DNA from 3 places in the Mycolicibacterium psychrotolerans genome. Region 3 is predicted to be linked to each of the others. Evidence: riboswitches for the same ligand, from Rfam matches in the RefSeq annotation. Region 3 holds a riboswitch; each other region holds the start of a gene.
The links. A riboswitch is a leader RNA that binds a small molecule or an ion and turns the genes downstream of it on or off. The one in region 3 is predicted to bind thiamine pyrophosphate.

Region 1: another riboswitch for thiamine pyrophosphate. It lies ahead of thiO (glycine oxidase ThiO); the one in region 3 lies ahead of G6N45_RS04740 (ECF transporter S component).
Region 2: another riboswitch for thiamine pyrophosphate. It lies ahead of thiD (bifunctional hydroxymethylpyrimidine kinase/phosphomethylpyrimidine kinase); the one in region 3 lies ahead of G6N45_RS04740 (ECF transporter S component).

The regions. Positions count from the first base shown of each region.
Region 1 covers NZ_AP022574.1:373,106-377,869, reverse strand. Annotated here, with positions in the region: gene glnX (protein kinase G-activating protein GlnX) at 1-1,145, opposite strand, end outside; gene G6N45_RS01905 (NUDIX hydrolase) at 1,314-1,805, shown strand; gene thiE (thiamine phosphate synthase) at 1,789-2,457, opposite strand; TPP riboswitch at 2,503-2,612, shown strand; gene thiO (glycine oxidase ThiO) at 2,602-3,639, shown strand; gene thiS (sulfur carrier protein ThiS) at 3,636-3,833, shown strand; gene thiG (thiazole synthase) at 3,826-4,593, shown strand; gene G6N45_RS01880 (SGNH/GDSL hydrolase family protein) at 4,590-4,764, shown strand, end outside.
Region 2 covers NZ_AP022574.1:340,165-344,928, reverse strand. Annotated here, with positions in the region: gene G6N45_RS01745 (septum formation family protein) at 1-61, opposite strand, end outside; gene G6N45_RS01740 (alpha/beta hydrolase family protein) at 76-687, opposite strand; gene thiD (bifunctional hydroxymethylpyrimidine kinase/phosphomethylpyrimidine kinase) at 680-1,519, opposite strand; TPP riboswitch at 1,509-1,620, opposite strand; gene G6N45_RS01730 (MFS transporter) at 1,763-3,520, shown strand; gene G6N45_RS01725 (HNH endonuclease signature motif containing protein) at 3,517-4,764, opposite strand, start outside.
Region 3 covers NZ_AP022574.1:961,027-965,790, reverse strand. Annotated here, with positions in the region: gene G6N45_RS04760 (PfkB family carbohydrate kinase) at 1-233, opposite strand, end outside; gene G6N45_RS04755 (ATP-binding cassette domain-containing protein) at 211-993, opposite strand; gene G6N45_RS04750 (ABC transporter permease) at 990-1,985, opposite strand; gene G6N45_RS04745 (substrate-binding domain-containing protein) at 1,982-2,992, opposite strand; TPP riboswitch at 3,125-3,235, shown strand; gene G6N45_RS04740 (ECF transporter S component) at 3,225-3,836, shown strand; gene G6N45_RS04735 (ABC transporter ATP-binding protein) at 3,833-4,764, shown strand, end outside.

The DNA of each region.
Region 1 (4,764 bases), 590 kb from region 3:
TTGTCGAAGGCCGGGGTCGCATCGTCCTCCCCGACGCCGAGGGCGACCTGCGTCGCGGCCTGGTAGTTGCCGACCGCGATGTAGGCGGTGATCCGGTCGTCGGCGGCCCGCCACCGGTTGAGCAGCCCGTCCGCGTCGGCCAGACCGGTCTTGTCGATCGAGTTGTCGTTGGACAGATACCGGTTCAGCTGCTGCTGCATCTGGTCGATGCGCTGGTAGTAGGACTGCTTGCGGACGTTCTCGTCGCCGCGCCGGATCAGCGACAGCGTCTCGTCGGCGCGGGCCTGCTGGGCCGTGATCGCCAGCGTGGTCACCGTCTTGAGGGATTCGGCCGCGGTCTCCTTGGCGCTTCGGCTGTCGGTGGTCGAGATGATCAGCGCCGTGCCCACCCAGATCAGCATGATCAGCACGGCCATGCCGCCGGCGATGAAACCGATGTTGACCCGTCGCCGGGTGCGTTTGGCCAGCCACCGGTTGGCGAACGCGCCGAACAACAGCGTGCTGAGCACGATCAGGATCACCGGCCCGGGGATTCGCGTCGAGGCGGTGGTCTCGGCGTCGACGCGCGCCGAGGTCTGCTCGTAGAGGCGTTGGGCGTCGGGCAGGATCTGCTGCTGCATCATCGACGACGCCTCGGACAGGTACGACGAGCCGACCGGATTGCCGGCGCGGTTGTTGGTCCGCGCCGTCTCCACCAGCCCGGTGTAGACGGCCAGCCGGGCGTTGATCCGGCCGAGTAGCTGCACCAGCGGCTCGTCGGTGAGACCGCTGGACGCCCGGGCGACGGCCACCGCCGCATCCGTGATCGCCTGCTCGTAGCGTTGCCGGACCGCACGGGGCTCGGCGCCGGCGATGAACGCGGTTGCGGCGGCGGCGTCGGCGACCGACAGCGTGGTGTAGAGCTGACCGGCGGCGAAGGCCAGCGGCTCGGTGCGGTTGAGCACGGTGGTCAGCGCCTGTTGACGGTCGTTGATCGTGGTCGAGGTGGCGAACGCGCTGGCGATGACCAGGGCGGCCAGCACCAGCCCGATCGTCAGGATCCGGCCGGGGGTCGTCCACAGGAACCACCACCGGGGATGCGCGGTGGCCGTCGGCGACCGCGACGCAAGAGGCTCCGTCGAGGGGTGCGCCAACTCCACAGTCACGTTTGCGCGGACCTCATCCCGGTCTCGTTCTCTTCGGCGGTCATGTCGACTGGCCCAACTCTAACTGCGCCAATTCTCTGAGGGAATTCTAAGAGCTCCTCGTCCGGAGTGTGGGGATTCCCGGCTGCGACTCGCCCTATTTCGAGATCCGTTCCCTAAGCTGGACGCGTGCGCGGCGACGGTGACGGCTGGGTGGTATCGGCCGACGGGGCGGCCTACTGGGGTAGGCACGGAGCCGCCGGACTGTTGCTGAGAGCCCCCCGGTCCGACGGCTCGCTGGCCGTGCTGCTGCAGCACCGGGCACCGTGGAGTCACCAGGGCGGGACGTGGGGTCTGCCGGGCGGCGCCCGCGACAGCCACGAGACCCCGGAGCAGGCGGCGGTGCGCGAGGCCCACGAGGAGGCCGGCCTGCAAGCCCACCGGCTGATCGTGCGGACCACGGTCGTCACGGCCCAGGTGAGCGGCTGGAGCTACACGACCGTGATCGCCGACGCCGAGCATCAGCTCGAGACGGTGCCCAACCGGGAGAGCGCGGAGCTGCGGTGGGTGCCCGAGGACGAAGTCGCCGAGCTGCCGCTGCACCCGGGGTTCGCCGCGAGCTGGGCGCGGCTGCGCGAGGTGGCCGCGGCGCTCCCGCCGCTGGTCAACGGGCAGAGCTGAGCATCGTCTTCAACTCCTCGGCCGCGGCCTCGGGGTCATCGGCCGCCGTGATCGCGCGGACCACGACCGCGCGGCGCGCGCCGGCCTCGATGACCTCGGGCAGCCGGGCCGCGTCGATGCCCCCGATCGCGAACCAGGGCTTGGCCGGCGCCAGCGCTTGTGTCAACTCAGAGGTCGCGCGGATCAGGTCCAGGCCCGGTGCGGGCCGGCCCGGTTTGGTCGGCGTGGGCCAGCACGGGCCGACGCAGAAGTAGTCCGGGCCGTCGGGGGCGTCGCCGGCGATCGCCGCGCGCACCTGGTCGATGTCGTGGGTCGACCGCCCGACGACTCCGGTGAAGATCTCCCGGGCGACCGGCAGCGGCAGGTCGTCCTGGCCGAGGTGCAGCACGTCGGCGCCGGCCGCGCGCGCGACGTCGGCGCGGTCGTTGACCGCGATCAGGGCGTCGTGGCGGCGTGCTGCCTCGGCGAGCACCTCCAGCGCGGCCAACTCGGCACGGGCTTCCAGCGGGCCGAACTCGCGCTCACCGGCCGACCCCTTGTCGCGGAGCTGGATGATGTCGACTCCGCCGGCCAGCGCGGCATCGGCGAACTCGGCGAGGTCGTCGCGCTCCCGGCGGGCGTCGGTGCACAGGTACAGCAGGGCGTCACGCACACCGCGAACGGTAGCGCGACGGCGGACGTAGGCTGGGAACGACAACACCGACCACACGGGAGTCCCGGGTACGGGGACTGAGAGTGAGCCCGCCGGCTCTGACCGTCGCACCTGATCCGGGTCATGCCGGCGAAGGGAGTAGCAGTGCCGGATCCCGCCCAGCGGCTCGCCGTCATCGGCGGCGGCGTCATCGGACTCGCCGTGGCGCGCCGCGCCGCGCAGGACGGCTGGCGCGTGCGCGTGCACCGCACCCCGGCACCGGGCGCGTCCTGGGTGGCCGGCGGCATGCTCGCCCCGCACAGCGAGGGCTGGCCCGGGGAGGAACGGCTCCTGCGGCTCGGGCTGGCGTCGCTGGACCTGTGGCACAGCGGATTTCTCGACGGCCTCCCGGCCGAGGTGGTCACCGCGCGCGAGTCGCTGGTGGTCGCCGTCGACCGGGCCGACGCCGCCGACCTGAAGACGGTCGGGGAGTGGCTGGCCGCCCAGGGTCATCCCGTCACCCCGACCACGGCCGCCCGCGACATCGAACCCCTTCTCGCCCAGGGCATCCGGCACGGCTTCCGCGCACAGACCGAGCTCGCCGTCGACAACCGGGCGGTGGTCGACGCGCTGGCGGCACACGCCGAGCGCCTGGGCGTCGAGTGGGCGCCGGCGGTCGCCGCTTTGAACGAGGTGGCCGACGCCGACGCCGTCGTGATCGCCAACGGCATCGACGCGCCCGCGCTGTGGCCCGGCCTGCCGGTGCGGCCGGTCAAGGGTGAGGTGCTGCGGCTCCGCTGGCGGCGCGGCTGCCTGCCGGTCCCGCAGCGGGTGATCCGCGCCCGGGTGCGCGGCAGGCAGGTCTACCTGGTCCCGCGCCGCGACGGCGTCGTGGTCGGCGCCACCCAGTACGAACACGGCCGCGACACCGCCCCCACGGTGACGGGGGTGCGGGAGCTGCTCGACGACGCCTGCGCGGTGGTGCCGGCACTGGGCGAGTACGAGCTCGCCGAATGCGCGGCCGGGCTGCGCCCCATGACGGCCGACAACGTCCCGCTCGTCGGCCGGCTCGATGCGCGCACGCTGGTGGCAACCGGGCACGGCCGGTCGGGATTCCTGTTGGCGCCGTGGACCGCGGAGGCGATCGCCGCCGAGCTGCGCGGTGCGCCGGTGCCGGGGGTGCTGGAAGGGGTGACGCCGTGAAGCTGACGGTCAACGACGAGGCGGTCGAGGTCGACGGGCGGATCACCGTCGCCGCGCTGCTGGACCGGCTCGGTTACCCGGTCAAGGGCATCGCGGTCGCGGTGGACTGGGCCGTGATTCCTCGCTCGGAGTGGGACATCGAGCTGACCGACGGAGCGAAGGTCGACGTGTTGGCGGCGGTGCAGGGTGGTTGAGCACACGACAGGCAAGCTGAGCATCGCCGGCCGCGAGTTCGGTTCGCGGCTGATCCTCGGCACCGGTGGGGCGGCCAACCTCGCCGTGCTCGAGGAAGCGCTCGTCGCGTCGGGGACCGAGCTGACTACCGTGGCGATGCGCCGTGTGGACGCCGACGGCGGCACCGGCGTCCTCGATCTGCTGACCCGGCTGGGGATCACGCCGCTGCCCAACACCGCGGGGTGCCGGGGTGCCGCCGAGGCGGTGATGACCGCGCAGCTCGCGCGCGAAGCGCTGCAGACCAACTGGGTGAAGCTCGAGGTGATCGCCGACGAGCGGACGTTGCTGCCCGACGCGATCGAATTGGTCAGGGCGGCGGAACAACTCGTCGACGACGGCTTCGTCGTGCTGCCGTACACCAACGACGACCCGGTGCTGGCGCGCCGACTGGAGGACACCGGGTGCGCGGCGGTGATGCCGCTGGGCTCGCCGATCGGCACCGGCCTTGGCATCGCCAACGCACACCACATCGAGATGATCGTGGACCGGGCCGGCGTGCCGGTGATCCTGGACGCCGGGATCGGTACGGCCAGCGACGCCACGCTGGCGATGGAACTCGGATGCGACGCGGTGCTGCTGGCCACCGCGGTCACCCGCGCCGCCGACCCGGCGGGGATGGCCTCGGCGATGTCGGCCGCGGTCCGGGCCGGCTACCTGGCGCGGCGTGCGGGCCGGATCCCGAAGCGGTTCTGGGCGCAGGCCTCCAGCCCGGCATTATGAACAGGTATGTGGCGCTTGGCAGTTCGATGGCCGCCGGGCCGGGGATCCAGCCAAGGGCGGCGGGCTCGCCGCGTGCCGCCGGCCGGTCGGCGCGCAACTACCCGCACCTGGTGGCGGCCGCGCTCGGCCTGGACCTCGTGGACGTCACCTACTCGGGGGCGACCACCGCTC
Region 2 (4,764 bases), 620 kb from region 3:
GACCGTACGGCGGTGGTCCATACGGCGGTGGCGGCGGGGGTGGCCCCGGCGGAGTCGTCACGAGCTGACGATAACTCAGGGCAGCATTTTCAGCGCCGCTTCGACTGCGAGCGCGGGCACATCGAGGCGTTTCGAACGGAGGTCGTGGCGGGCTCCCGTGACCTCGACGATCGTGGTCGGGGCGTCGATCAGTGCGACGGCCGGCCGCAGCTCCTCGAGCGTGCCGAACGGGTCGGCGGTGCCGTGGGTGAACACCGTCGGCACGGTGATGCGCGGCAGGTGCTCGGTGCGGGCCCGCTCGGGCTTGCCGGGCGGATGCAGCGGATAGGAGAACAGCGTGAGCACGTCCGGTCGCAGTCCGTGGTCGGCGACCGCCATCGACGTGAGCCGTCCGCCGTAAGAATGGCCGCCGGCGACGACGGGTCCGTCGGTCAGGGACCGCACCGCCGCGATGGCCTCGAGGATGCCGGAAAGATCGGCGGCCGACGACCCCGACGGCGGACCTTTGGGCCGGCGCCGCCGGTACGGCAGGTTGTAGCGGACCGCGAGCCATCCCCGCCGGGCCCATTCGTCACACAGCGCGACGAGCATCGGGGCGTCGCGGCTGCCGCCGGCACCGTGCGTCAGCGCGACCGCCCCGGCCGGTGTGCCGGCCGGCTCGTGGACGACGCCTGCGATCTCATCCATCGGACAACTGGAACAGCGCCGACACCGAGCCGTGGCCGCCGCCCAACGGATAGGCCGCGCGCAGGCATTCGGTGATCCAGGCCTTGGCGAAGGCGACGGCGTCGGGCAGCGGGTATCCGTGCGCCAGCGCGGCGGCGGCGGCCGCGGCCAGGGTGTCCCCGGCGCCGTGGTCGTGCGGGGTGTCGATGCGCACCGAGTCGTACTCGTAGAAGTCGGTGCCGTTGAACAGCAGGTCCGGGCTGTGCGACGAGGACCGCAGGTGACCGCCCTTGACCAGCGCCCAGCGCGGGCCGAGTGCGTGCAGGGCCTGCGCCGCGGCGCGCTGGGTGTCGGCATCGACGACGTCGATGCCGGTGATCAGCCGGACCTCGTCGAGATTCGGGGTGACCAGGGTGGCCAGCGGGAACAGCCGCGCGGTGAGCGACTCGAGCGCGCTGGGGTGCAGCAGGGGATCACCGTGCATCGACGCGCAGACGGGATCGACGACCAGCGGCACCGTCCCGGCGAGGCCGAGCCGCACCCAGGTGTCGGCGACGGTGTCGATGATCTCGGACGAGGCCAGCATCCCGGTCTTGGCGGCCTGCACGCCGATGTCGGTGGCCACTGCCTCGATCTGCCCGGCGATGATGTCCACCGGAATCTCGTGGAAGCCTTTGACGCCCAACGAGTTCTGCACTGTGACTGCGGTGACCGCGACGAGGCTGTGCATGCCGAGCAGCGCGAACGTGCGCATATCGGCTTGAATGCCTGCGCCTCCGCCCGAATCGGAGCCTGCGATGGTCAGGACGCGCAACGGCGCCCGCCCCGGCGGGGCCAGGGGCAGAACATTCATGACATCTCCCTACGCCGGCATGACCCGGTCAGGTTCGTACGGTCGACGGCGCGTCAGCCGTCCTCTCAGCGCGCTCGGCGCGCGCTCCCGCGTGGACTCCCTCAACGTAACCGACCCCTCCCGGCCGATGGCCGCGGGAATACGTTTTGGCGTCGATGATTTGTATAGCTAATATATGTGTTTTGCAGGCGCAGGGTTGCGCCCGTCATGGCTACGAAACGCGACGACGAAACGACGACGGATATGACGACAGAGACCCCAGCCACTCCGGCGACAGGACCCGCCCCGACCGCCGGACTCAGCGAGACCTCGATCAAGCGGGCGCGGATGGACCACGATCACCCGTTCTACAAGTGGATCGTGCTGTCCAACACCACCCTGGGCACGCTGCTGGCCACCATCAACGCCTCGATCGTGCTGATCTCCCTGCCCGCCATCTTCCGCGGTATCGGCCTCAACCCCCTCGCGCCGGGCAACGTCAGCTACCTGCTGTGGATGCTGATGGGCTACCTCGTGGTGACCGCGGTGCTGGTGGTGCCGTTCGGCCGGCTCGGCGACATGCTCGGCCGGGTCCGGATCTACAACCTGGGCTTCGCGGTCTTCACCGTCGCCGCGGTCGCGTTGTCGTTCGACCCGTTCCAGCTCGACGGCGGCGCGATCTGGCTGATCGCGTGGCGGGTGGTGCAGGGCATCGGCGGGGCGATGCTGATGTCGTCGTCGTCGGCGATCCTGACCGACGCGTTCCCGGCCAACCAGCGCGGCATGGCGCTCGGCGTCAACATGGTGGCCGCGGTGGCCGGATCCTTCCTGGGCCTGCTGATCGGCGGCTTCCTGTCCGAATGGCACTGGAAGGCGATCTTCTGGGTCGGCGTGCCGATCGGCATCCTCGGCACCATCTGGAGCGTGCGTTCCCTCAAAGAGCTGGGGGTGCGCACGCCGGGCAAGCTGGACTGGGCCGGGACGCTGACCTTCGGCGTCGGACTGACCGTGCTGCTGATCGGCATCACCTACGGCATCCAGCCCTACGGGTCGTCGACCACCGGGTGGACGAACCCGTGGGTGCTCGGCGCCATCGTGTTCGGGGTGGCCCTGCTCGTGGTGTTCTGCTTCGTCGAGTTGCGGGTCAAGCAGCCGATGGTCAACATCCGGCTCTTCCGCTCCGCGTCGTTCGGCATGGGCAACCTCGCCGGGCTGATGTCGTCGGTCGGCCGCGGTGGCCTGCAGTTCATGCTGATCATCTGGCTGCAGGGCATCTGGTTGCCGCTGCACGGCTACAGCTTCGAGTCCACCCCGCTGTGGGCGGGCATCTACATGCTGCCGATGACGGCCGGCTTCCTGATCGCCGGTCCGCTGGCCGGGTCACTGTCGGACCGTTTCGGTGCGCGGCCGTTCACCGTCGGAGGCATGCTGCTGATGGCGGTGACGTTCGTGGCGCTGGTGCTCATCCCGGTGAACTTCGACTACTGGTTGTTCGCGGTGCTGGTCTTCCTCAACGGGCTCGGCGGCGGCATCTTCACCGCGCCCAACACCGCGGCGATCATGTCCAGCGTCCCGTCGGCCGAGCGCGGCGCGGCCTCCGGCGTGCGGGCCACGTTCTTCAACGCCGGCTCGTCGCTGTCGATCGGCATCTTCTTCTCGCTGATGATCGTCGGACTGGCCAATTCCCTGCCCGGCGCGATGAGCAGCGGCCTCCAGGCCCAGGGCGTGTCCAGCGCGGTGGCACAGGACGTCGCCAATCTGCCGCCGGTGGGCAGCCTGTTCGCGGCGTTCCTGGGATACAACCCGATCGCCGAGTTGCTCGAACCCTCGCACGCTCTGCAGCAGCCCGGTGTCAACGCCGACGTGCTGACCGGCAAGACGTTCTTCCCTGAGCTGATCACGGAGCCGTTTCACAACGGCCTGGTGGTCGTGTTCATCGCCGCGGCGGCGATGATGCTCATCGGCGCCGTGGCCTCGATGTTCAACCCCGGGCGTTACGCCGAGGACAGCGCCGACGCCTAGAACGGTGGCGGTTCGTCGGGATCGGAAGGCGTCCGTGGTGGCGGTTGCCAATGCGGTTGCAGCTCTTCGGGTTCCAACGGATCGTTGACCCACTGCATGTAGGGGGCGTTCGACGGCTTGTCGCTGATCGGGCCGTGAAACAGCCCTCTCCAGCGGCGAGTGTCGTTGCGCCATCGGCGGTCTCTGATTTCTCGCGTGGCGGCCTGGTTACGGTAGCGGTTGTACTCGGTGGTGGCCCGGTGGGCGCAGAGCCGGGCGCGGGCGCGTTCGACCCTTGTGCGGTCTTCGCGGCGCCGTGGTCGAACGGTCATACCGAACAGGCCGGTGGAGCCGGGTGTGGTGCGCGATACCGCGCCGGTCGGAGAGGTCCACACGATGGTTCCGTCGGCCAGGAGCTCGACACACCAGCCGCCGAAAGTCTTGCAGCGATGATGTTGTCGGCAGAAGCAGGCCAGGTTCCACGGCACGGTGTGCCCGCCTGCTGCCGGGTCGCGGTGGTTGAAGGGGGTGATGTGGTCGATGTCGCACTGCTCGGCCGGGACTGAGCATCCGGGTGCCCGGCATGTCAGATCGCGCAGGCGGATCCAGCGCGCCAGCGCGGCGCCCGGCCGGTATCGCAGTGCCTCGTGCTGGCTGACGACGGGCTCCTCGACCAGCCTGCGGGTGGCGTCCCGGGCCAGTTCACGGACCAGTTCGGCGTCGATGACCCCGAACCCGACCAGATATCCCGGCGCCTGGCTTTGTCCGTTCACGGTGTCGGCGCCGGCCACCACGTTCAGCACCACCTTCGGCGAGACCTGCGTCGACGACGCGGAGGGCTGACCGGTTGCCGGGTCGTTCTTGGGGCAGTCGGACGCACCGCAGCGGCATTCGAGGCCGCGGCGTTCGGCCAGGGCTTCGAAGGCATCGGCGCGGCGTTGCTGCAGGCTGCGCGGATCCGCCGGACACACCGAGGCGGCCATCGCCGAGAGTTCGGCGTCGACCATCTTGCCCGCTGGCGCAGAAAGCTTGATCCGCAGCGTGGCCATCCCGTCGCCGTCTGAGCTGACGTACGCCCCGCGCTCGTCATAGGCGCGTTGGCGACGCTTCTTCACCCCATCGCGGTCCACGGTGCTCACCACATGATCGACGGCGTCGATGACCCTCCGCCGTGACCATGACGACCAGCTGCCGAGACGCTCGGCCATGTCGGGGTCGATCTGGGGCATCAGGTCGTCGGCGACCAGTTCAGTGCGCTTGATCAC
Region 3 (4,764 bases):
AGCTCGGCGACCGGCTCGTCACCGAGCGCCGTCACCAGCGTCGCCGCTCCGCCGAGGGCGGCGAACGTGACCGCCGCGTTCGCGGCCGGCCCGCCTGCGGAAACGAATTGCGCCGTCGAGGTGATCTTCTGATTCACCGCGGGGGGTTCGGCGATGCGGTGGATCACGTCGAGCGTCGCCAATCCGACGAAGACACCGATCGGTCGTTTCTCAGAGCCCGGCGCGTTCCTCATCGGTCGGCTCCTCCGCACCGGTCATGAGCGCTACCACCTCGGACATCGAGCGCTTCTTCGGATCGACGACACCGGCGCGCTGGCCGAGCCGGTGGATGTGGATACGGTCGGCCACCTCGAACACGTGCGGCATGTCGTGGCTGATCAGCACGACCGGGATTCCGCGTGCGCGAATCGATTTGATCAGGTCGATGACCTGTCCCGACTCTCGGACCCCCAGGGCAGCGGTCGGTTCGTCCATGATGATCACGCCGCGGCCGAACGCCGCCGCGCGTGCCACCGCGACACCCTGGCGCTGTCCACCCGACAGCGTCTCCACCGTCTGGTTGACGTTCTTGATGCCGATCTTCAGATCAGCGAGGTGCTGTGCGGCGTCCTGCCGCATCCGGGGCATGTCCAGTCGACGGAAGATGCTGCCTGCGAACCCTTTCCGCCGCACTTCGCGTCCGAGGTACAGATTCGACGCGATGTCGAGCGCCGGCACCACCGCAAGGTCCTGATACACCGTCTCGATCCCGGCAGCTCTGGCGTCCCGGGTGTTCTTGAACGCCATCGCGGCGCCGTTCATCAGGATCTGGCCCGCGTCCGGAATGACCGCGCCGGCAAGGGCTTTGATCAGGCTGCTCTTCCCGGCTCCGTTGTCGCCGATGACCGCGAGCACCTCGCCGGCGCGGAGCTCGAAGTCGGCGCCGTTGATCGCCGTCACGTTGCCGTACTTCTTGACGAGCCCACGCGCTTCGAGAACAGGGGCGGCGCTCATCGTGATCTCCTGCGGGTGAACTGGTCCACGGCCACCGCCACGATCACCAGGATTCCGGTGGCGATGTTCTGGTAGAGGTTGTCGACCCCGGCCTGGGTGAGGCCGTTGCGCAGTACGCCGACGATCAGCGTTCCCACCAGGGTGCCGCCGACACCGCCCCGGCCACCGAACAGACTCGTCCCACCGATGACCACCGCGGTGATCGTCTCGAGATTGGCGTTCTGGTAGGCGTTCGGGTCGGCATTCGGGATGCGGCCGAGGGCGGCCCACGCCGCGATCGCGGCGATCACCCCTGTGGTGATGTACACCGACAGCAGCACCCGGCCCGACTTGATCCCCGACAGGTCTGAGGCCTGCGGGTTGCCGCCGACAGCGTAAATATGTCTGCCCCAAGCAGTTTGGGACAACGCGTACCACGTCACCAGGTAGACCAGCAGCATCGCGACCACGCCGAACGTCGTCGAGAACGACCCGATGCGGAAGGACGTGCCGAGGAACGTCAGCAGCCCCGGTTCCACGCGGTAGGTCTCGGACCCGGCGAGCAGCCGGGTCGCCGCCTGGATCGCGGTGAACGTGCCCAGCGTGACGATGAACGGGGGCAGTCGCAACATGGTGACCAGTCCGCCGTTGATCGCGCCGAAGACCACGCACACCAGCAGCGTCGAGCCCAGCGCCACAACGGGTCCCCCTGCGCCGGCACTCTGGGCCATCACGATGGTGCCGAAGACGGCCACCGCCCCGATCGACAGGTCGATCCCGGAGGTCAGGATGATCAGCGTCTGGCCCACGGCCAGGATGCCGACGACCACGGACTGTTGCAGGATCAGCGAGACGTTCTGGGGTTCGAGGAACGAATCCGAGACCGCGCTGAAGATGATGATCGCGATGACGAGTGCCACCAGTGGGCCGAGCAACGGTTCACGCAGCAGACTCTCCGCGGTGAACCGGCTCGACAGCGACGGCTTCGCCTGTGCGGGCGCGCCGGTGGTCATGACCCGGCTTTGCCCCAGCAGTTCTGTTCGCCCCAGGCGGTGTCTTTCGACGGGAGGCCGGGGACGGGCTTGTCCGTGATGAGCTCGGAGCCGGTGTCGTTGAATCCGCTGGGCTTGGTGCCGTCCTTGGCGAACTTGACGACGGCCTGCACCCCCAGCTCGGCCATCTTGGCGGGGAACTGCATCACCGTGGCGCCGATCTTGCCTGCCTTGACGTCCGCGACGCCCGTGCAGCTGCCGTCGATCGAGCCGATGGTGATCTGCCCGGCGCGATTGGCGGACTGGATCGCCTGATAGGCGCCGGCGGCGGCCGGCTCGTTGATGGTGTAGAGCGCGTTGATCTGCGGCGCGCGCTGCAGGATGTTCTCCATCGCGGTCTGCGCCTTGGTCTGGTCGCCGTTGGTGTTCTCCTGGGCGACGATCTCCGGCGAGCCGTTGGTGATGCCGAAGCCTTCGAGGAATCCGTCGTGCCTGAACGTGTCGACGGTGCCGCCCGGGGTGCCGTCCAGCATCACCACCTGGGGTGCGGCGTTGCCGATGGCCGCGCGGACCCACTTGCCCTGGCTGACGCCCGCCGCCTTGTTGTCGGTGGCGTAGGTGGCGTCGACCGCGTCCTCCGGGTCGGTCGCGGTGTCGAGGGCGATGACGACGACTCCTGCGTCGCGCGCCTTCTTGATGGCGTCGAGCACGCCGGTGGACGAGTTCGGCGTGATGAGGATGCCCTTGACGCCCTGGCCGACCATGTTCTCGATCGCGGTGACCTGACCCTCGTTGTCGCCGTCGAAAGCACCTGCGAGCGCCACCAACTGTGCGCCGTCCTTGTCGGCCTGGGCCTGGGCGGCCTCGCGCAGCTTCACGAAGTACGGGTTCGAATCGGTCTTGGTGATCAGCCCGACCTTGACCTCGTCCGAGCCCGATCCGCCGCACCCGGTCAGACCGAGAACCATCGAGCCGGCCATCAGGACTGCCCCGACCGCGAGCGTGGACCGGTTGCGTTTTCCGACCATGTGGACTCCTTTGTCCCCGGGCGACGCCGTCCGCGCCGCGGCTGTGCAGGAGCCTAGAGGCCAGGCAAGCGCTTGCGCATGCGCTTTCGCGAATTGGTTGGCAACACCCGCCCTGCTGGACTACCGTCGGATTCCTGACCACACGGGAGCGCACCCGCACGTGCGCTGAGAGGACGGCAACGGGCCGTCGACCGTAGAACCTGACCGGGTAATGCCGGCGTAGGGAGTGAAGATGAGTTCGCAATCCGTTCGTCCGGTGTACCGGTGGCGCGTGGTCGACATCGTGGTCGCCAGCGTGCTCGCCGTCGCCGCCGGGCTGGTGTTCGTCCTGTGGAACATCGCGTCAAACCCGATCGGCGCACCACTGAGCGCAGCGCTGCCCGGCCTCCAAGGCCTGGTCGGCGGAGGCTGGCTGTTCGCCGGTGTTCTCACCGCCCTGGTGATCCGGAAACCGGGGGCGGCGCTCTACGGCGAACTGGTCGCCGCCGTGGTGTCGGCGCTGGTCGGCAACCAGTGGGGCGTGCTCACCATCGAGTCGGGGCTGGTGCAGGGCCTGGCGGCCGAGGTGATCTTCGCCGCGTTCCTGTACCGGCGGTGGGGTCTGCCGGTCGCCGTGCTGGCCGGAGCCGCCGCAGGCCTGGCGATGGGGATCAACGATCTGATCCTGTGGTATCCCGGCTCGAGCGCGACCTTCTCGGCCATCTACGTCGTCTCCGGTATCGCGTCCGGTGCGGTCGTCGCGGGCGCTCTGTCGTGGTACGCGGTGCGGGGTCTGGCCAAGACCGGGGCACTGTCCCGCTTCGCGTCGGGCCGGGTCGTCGCGCCCGCCGACGCCCGGTCGTGACCGCGTCCCACCGACCGTCCGGCGGCGTCGCCGTCGCCGCCAGGGAGTGGCATTGGCGCCACGCCGGTCGCACCCGGTGGGCGCTGAGCGGGCTGGACCTCACCATCGAGCCCGGCGAGCGGGTCCTGCTGCTCGGGGCCAGCGGCTCGGGCAAGTCGACGCTGATGCAGGGGCTGGCCGGTCTGCTCGACAGCGACGAGGACGGCGACGAGTCGGGCGCCCTGCTGGTCGACGGTGTGGCGCCCGCGCAGCGCCGCAGCCGTATCGGCATGGTCCTGCAGAACCCGGATGCGCAGGTGATCCTCTCCCGCGTCGGCGACGATGTGGCTTTCGGCATGGAGAACTTCGCGGTCCCGCGCGAGGAGATCTGGCCGCGGGCACGACGGGCGCTTGCCGCGGTGGGCCTGGAACTCCCGGTGCACCACGACACCTCGCACCTGTCGGGCGGCCAGAAGCAGCGCCTCGCGCTGGCCGGCGTCCTGGCGATGGATCCCGGTCTGCTGTTGCTCGACGAGCCGACCGCCAACCTCGACCCCGCCGGTGTCGGCGAGGTCCGCGACGCGGTCGCATCCGCGGTCGAGCAGAGCGGCTCGACACTGATCGTCATCGAACACCGCACCGCGGTATGGCTTCCCGTCGTCGACCGGGTGATCGTGCTGGGCCGCGACGGACGGGTCGTGGCCGACGGCGCACCTGCCGATGTCATCGACCGGCAACGCGAGGATCTGCGGCGCGCCGGCGTGTGGGTACCCGGGCTGGCCTTGCCGGTGCTCACCCGCGACCGCGCGGCGGGCACGCCTCTGCTGCGGGCCGCCGACCTGTCCGTCGGCTACCCGTCGGGCCCGCCATCGGCGGGTCTGGATTTCGAGATCGCCCGGGGCACAACGACAGTCGTTACCGGACCGAACGGGGCGGGCAAGTCGGCACT